DNA from 2 places in the Symbiopectobacterium sp. genome. Region 1 is predicted to be linked to the other one. Evidence: predicted binding sites of a transcription regulator. Region 1 holds the regulator's gene; the other holds the start of a gene.
What was found. Region 1 encodes sigma-54, which starts transcription at its own class of promoters, with help from an activator protein. Its sites were predicted from a motif close to GTTGGCACANNTTTCGCTNT; they were not measured.
Positions count from the first base shown of each region.

Region 2: glnA (glutamate--ammonia ligase) is a predicted target of sigma-54. The motif match lies at 2,132-2,151, and genes of this name have one in related genera.

Region 1 is NZ_JBPETA010000012.1:21,662-24,808, forward strand. Features, by position in the region: gene lptB (LPS export ABC transporter ATP-binding protein) at 1-441, shown strand, start outside; gene rpoN (RNA polymerase factor sigma-54) at 493-1,926, shown strand; gene hpf (ribosome hibernation promoting factor) at 1,950-2,237, shown strand; gene ptsN (PTS IIA-like nitrogen regulatory protein PtsN) at 2,328-2,801, shown strand; gene rapZ (RNase adapter RapZ) at 2,917-3,147, shown strand, end outside.
Region 2 is NZ_JBPETA010000076.1:7,074-10,220, reverse strand. Features, by position in the region: partial or broken gene glnL (nitrogen regulation protein NR(II)) at 1-404, opposite strand, end outside; gene ACTBDZ_RS08940 (hypothetical protein) at 455-625, opposite strand; gene glnA (glutamate--ammonia ligase) at 643-2,052, opposite strand; gene typA (ribosome-dependent GTPase TypA) at 2,424-3,147, shown strand, end outside.

The DNA.
Region 1 (3,147 bases):
TATGACAACCTGATGGCAGTCTTGCAGATTCGCAAAGACCTGACACCGGAGCAGCAGGACGATCGCGCCAATGAGTTAATGGAAGAATTCCATATTATTCATTTACGCGATAGTCTGGGACAATCCTTGTCCGGCGGCGAACGTCGTCGCGTAGAGATCGCTCGCGCACTGGCGGCCAATCCCAAATTTATTTTGCTGGATGAACCCTTTGCCGGTGTCGATCCGATTTCGGTGCTCGACATAAAAAAAATCATTGAGCACTTGCGCGACAGCGGCCTGGGCGTGCTGATTACCGATCACAACGTGCGTGAAACGTTGGATGTGTGCGAACGCGCCTATATCGTCAGTCAGGGGCAGCTTATTTCCCACGGTTCACCCAGCGAAATCCTGGAGGATGAACAGGTGAAACGCGTCTATCTGGGCGAAGGCTTCCGACTTTGATACTGTAACGTTTGCAATGGGCGTTCCATTTAAGGGAAAGTGACACGAGTTATGAAGCAAGGTTTGCAACTCAGGCTAAGTCAACAACTGGCCATGACGCCACAACTTCAGCAGGCGATCCGTCTGCTTCAGTTGTCTACGCTTGAACTCCAGCAAGAGATCCAACAAGCGCTGGAAAGCAACCCGTTGCTTGAACAAACCGATAGCCACGATGAAATCGATGCTCAGGAAACGAGCGACAGCGAATCACTGGATACGCGCGACGCCCTTGAGCAAAAAGATATGCCAGAAGAGCTGCCGCTGGACGCCACCTGGGATGAAATCTACTCCGCAGGCACACCCTCGGGCACTGGCACCGATTACCGCGACGAAGAGCTACCTGTCTATCAGGGTGAAACTACGCAAACCTTGCAGGATTACCTGATGTGGCAGGTGGAGTTGACGCCGTTTTCCGACACCGATGCGGCTATCGCTACGTCGATTGTCGATGCGGTGGACACCACTGGCTATCTGACCGTTCCGCTGGAAGACATTCTCGAGAGCATCGGCGACGATGACGTGACGATTGAGGAAGTGGAAGCGGTGTTAAAACGTGTGCAACGTTTTGACCCGGTCGGCGTGGCAGCGCGTGATTTGCGCGATTGCCTGCAAATCCAGCTGTCTCAGTTTGCCCCCGAAACCCCGTGGCTGGCGGAAGCCAAGCTTATCGTCAATGAATACCTCGATTTGCTGGCCAACCATGATTTTCGCACGCTGATCCGCGCCAGCCGTATTAAAGAGGATGCGCTGAAAGAGGCGTTGGCACTGATTCAGTCACTCGACCCGCGTCCGGGCCAATCGATCAATACCGGCGAGTCGGAGTATGTGATCCCCGACGTGCTGGTGCGCAAACATCAAGACCGCTGGGTGGTGGAACTCAACACCGACAGCGTGCCGCGCCTGCAAGTCAACCAGCAGTATGCCGCGCTCGGCCACAGCGCGCGTAACGACAGTGACAGTCAGTTTATCCGCAGCCACCTGCAAGAGGCGCGCTGGCTGATAAAAAGTCTGGAGAGCCGCAACGATACGCTGCTTAAGGTCACGCGCTGCATTGTGGAACAACAGCAGGATTTCTTTGAGAAAGGTGAAGAGTTTATGAAACCCATGGTGCTGGCGGATATCGCTCAGGCTGTGGATATGCATGAATCCACCATCTCACGCGTCACAACACAGAAATTTCTTCACAGCCCACGTGGCATTTTCGAACTAAAATATTTCTTCTCCAGCCATGTAAATACCGACAGCGGCGGTGAGGCATCATCCACTGCTATTCGGACGCTGGTGAAAAAATTGATCGCGGCGGAAAACCCCGGCAAGCCCTTGAGCGACAGCAAGCTGACAACGCTGCTCTCCGATCAGGGGATCATTGTCGCGCGGCGTACCGTCGCAAAGTACCGAGAGTCTTTATCCATCCCGCCGTCAAACCAGCGTAAGCAGTTGGTTTGATTTCTACAGAGAAGGAAGACGCTATGCAGCTGAATATCACCGGACACCACATCGAGATCACACCCACATTACGCGAGTTCGTTAACACAAAATTTGCCAAGCTGGAGCAATACTTTGATCGCATCAACCAGATCAACGTGGTGCTCAAAGTGGAGAAAGTGGAGCAAATTGCCGATGCTACTCTGTTCGTTAATGGCGGTGAGCTGCATGCCACATCCGAATCTGAAGACATGTATGCCGCCATCGATCTGTTGATCGACAAACTGGCGCGTCAGTTAAATAAACACAAGGACAAACTCAAACAGCACTGATCGTCATCTCCGCCTCCGGGCGCAGGGAATACGCCTCTGGCACAACGTCAGAGGCGTGAAGAGATGAGCGGGCCGTTAAGTGAACACACCATGAATAACGATCCCATTTTGCAACTCAGCGCGGTATTACGCCAAGAGTGCACCCGCAGCACCGTTCATTGCCAAAGCAAGAAACGGGCGTTGGAAATCATCAGCGAATTGGCAGCCAGGCAGCTAAACCTTCCGACCCCGCTGATCTTCGAGGCATTGCTGACGCGCGAGAGAATGGGCAGTACCGGTATTGGCGGCGGTATCGCAATCCCACACGGAAAACTCGATGATGATAACGCCTTGGGTGCCACCGGGGTCTTTATCCAGCTTGAACAGCCAATATCTTTTGATGCTATTGATAATCAAGGCGTAGACTTGCTTTTTGCCTTGCTGGTTCCCGCAGAACAATGTAAAACCCATCTACATACGCTGTCGCTTGTCGCCAAACGTCTGGCTGACAAAAGTGTGTGTCGGCGTTTACGGGCAGCACAGAGTGACGAAGAGCTTTACCAAATTATGATTGAAGGGGATTAATCCCCGGTAGAAAGCGCGCGACATTCAGACATTCGCGCTACGCTGTGCGTCATACAGATGAATCACTCGGTCAGGGTGTAACAAAAGAAGGCTATAGCCGGAGGGGAGTCGTCGGATGGTGCTGATGATTGTCAGTGGTCGCTCAGGTTCAGGAAAATCTGTGGCCCTGCGCGCCCTGGAAGATATGGGCTTTTATTGCGTGGATAACCTGCCCGTGGTGTTGCTGCCGGAACTGGCAAACACGCTGGCACAGCGCGATATCTCGGCAGCGGTCAGTATTGACGTGCGCAACATGCCAGAATCGCCGGAAATCTTCGAGCACGCCATGGATAAGTTGCCGCCCAGT
Region 2 (3,147 bases), on a different contig from region 1:
CGCACCAAATCACGCGCTGCCTGCTGCTGGGAATGCTGTAATTGTTCCTGGCTGAGGCGGCGCTGGTTGTCCATCGGCGCCATCTCCAACAGGATAAAACTGTGTTGAATGCGTTGTGCGGTGAGCGACATGATGTGTGCTCTGCCATCGACAACGATAGTCACTTCGTTATCCGTAAATCCTTGACCCGCGTTGAGACTTTCGCGCATCAGCTCAATATTTAGCGAGAAATAGCTGGGCAGATCCGGCAACGGTGTTCCCGCCAATTTGCGCGAACTTTGCGCCAGCAACTGCTGGGCAGCCGGATTGGAATAGTGGATTGCCAGGTCGTTATCCAGCAATAAAATACTATTGATCAAAGAATTGAGGATCTGCCCAGCATCGGGCAGCGTGCCTGTTGCCATAACGCAGACTCCTGCACCCTCGCGGTGCATTGTAGTGTAGATGATGGATGTTACGTCGCAACGGCTAATATTGATGATAAAGAAATAAGGCCGATGGTGAAAAAAGCCCATCCGAAGATGGGCTGAAAAGTTTCCACGGCAACAAAAACAAACTTCTTATAATTCTGTTGATGCTCGGTCATGGCAGGGTTCAGCACGCCCACCACGCCGAGGTAAATCATAGGTACGCAGTCGTTGATTAAACGCTGTAGTACAGTTCGAACTCAACCGGGTGCGGCGTCATGCGAACGCGATCGTTCTCTTCACGGCGCAGACCGATGTAAGCATCGATAGCGTCGTCAGTGAACACGCCGCCCGCCGTCAGGAATGCACGGTCAGCGTCCAGCGCGTTCAGTGCTTCTTCCAGAGAGCCTGCAACCTGCGGGATTTCATTCGCTTTTTCCGGCGGCAGATCGTACAGGTTTTTGTCCATGGCATCGCCAGGGTGGATCTTGTTCTTGATACCATCCAGGCCAGCCATCAGCAGTGCGACGAAGCACAGATACGGGTTAGCCGCCGGGTCCGGGAAGCGCACTTCGATACGTGCTGCTTTCGGGCTGGAGACGAACGGGATACGGATAGAAGCAGAACGGTTACGTGCGGAGTACGCCAGCATTACCGGAGCTTCATAACCCGGGACCAGACGCTTGTAAGAGTTGGTGGTCGGGTTGGACAGGGCGTTGATCGCTTTAGCATGTTTGATGACACCGCCGATGTAGAACAGCGCTTCTTCAGACAGGCCAGCGTATTTGTCGCCGGAGAATTTGTTGGTACCGCCTTTGGACAGGGACATATGGCAGTGCATGCCAGAGCCGTTGTCACCGAACATCGGTTTCGGCATAAAGGTGGCCGTTTTGCCATAAGCGTGCGCTACGTTGTGAACAACGTATTTGTAGATCTGAATTTCGTCCGCTTTTTTGGTCATGGTGTTGAAGCGGGTTGCCACTTCGTTCTGACCAGCCGTTGCCACTTCGTGGTGGTGAGCTTCAACAACCAGACCCATTTGTTCCATTACCTGGCACATCTGAGAGCGGATGTCTTGTGCGGAGTCAACCGGCGGAACTGGGAAGTAACCGCCTTTCACTGCTGGACGGTGGCCTTTGTTGCCGCCTTCGTATTTGGTGCTGGAGTTCCAGGCACCTTCGATGTCATCGATAGCAACGTGAGAGCCGGAGATGCTGCTGCCGAAACGAATGTCGTCAAACAGGAAGAATTCAGGTTCTGGCCCAAACAGAACGGTATCCGCGATACTGGTGGAACGCAGGTACTCTTCAGCGCGTTTCGCGATGGAACGCGGGTCGCGATCGTAACCTTGCATGGTGTTCGGTTCCAGAATGTCACAACGAATGATCAGCGTCGTGTCTTCATAGAACGGGTCCAGTACAGCGGTGCTTGCGTCAGGCATCAGCACCATGTCGGATTTGTTGATACCTTTCCAGCCACCAATGGAGGAGCCGTCGAACATTTTGCCTTCTTCGAAGAAGTCAGCGCTAACCTGGTGAGCTGGAATGGTGACGTGCTGCTCTTTACCCTTGGTATCGGTAAATCGTAAGTCGATGAATTTTACTTCGTGCTCATTCAGCATCGTCAAAACATGTTCTGCGGACATATTTGGATCTCCCGATTTGTCATTTATCGTCGTGGAACGAATATCGTTATGGAATGATGTTTGTTACCGTAATAGGGTTTAAGCTAAAATCATGCCAACTCTACGCATGGGGTTGGGAGGCGTTGTTTTCAGGCTTTCATTGAAGGCAGTGCCTGCACCATTAGCGTTCGTTGCACTATTATGGTTCATAATCACCAAAATAGTGCACTGTTTGTGTGCGTTTGTTTACTTTCTCTGCGTCGTTGCACCGTGAAAGGGATCACAAAGCAAGCACCCCTGGGTTGTTTATCGCTTAGGAGTGTGATCTTGTTTGGTCCCTCGCTTAATCCGTGTACAATAGCGCGCTATTTCTAAATGCCTGAGGCAAAGCTGTGATCGAGAATTTGCGTAACATTGCTATTATTGCGCACGTTGACCATGGGAAAACTACCCTGGTTGACAAGCTGCTACAACAATCTGGAACATTGGGTGAACGAAATGACGCCACTGAGCGCGTTATGGACTCCAACGATCTGGAAAAAGAACGCGGTATCACCATTCTGGCGAAAAACACCGCCATTAACTGGAGAGATTACCGTATCAATATCGTTGACACCCCAGGACACGCCGATTTCGGTGGTGAAGTGGAGCGTGTAATGTCCATGGTCGATTCAGTGCTGCTGCTGGTAGACGCAATGGACGGCCCGATGCCCCAGACCCGTTTCGTTACCCAAAAAGCTTTTGCCTATGGCCTGAAACCGATCGTGGTCATCAACAAAGTTGACCGTCCGGGCGCGCGCCCTGACTGGGTCGTCGATCAGGTGTTCGATCTGTTCGTCAACCTGGGTGCTACCGACGAGCAACTGGATTTCCCTATCGTTTACGCGTCTGCGTTGATGGGTATCGCCGGTTTGGATCACGAAGAGATGGCGGAAGACATGACGCCGCTGTTCGAAGCGATCGTCAAACACGTTGAAGCGCCGAACGTCGATCTGGACGGTCCGCTGCAAATGCAAATCTCCCAGCTGGACTACAACAGCTATGTGGGTGTTATCGGTATCGGCCGTATCAAACGCGGTCGCGTTAAACCGAACCAGCAAGTGACGATTATCGATG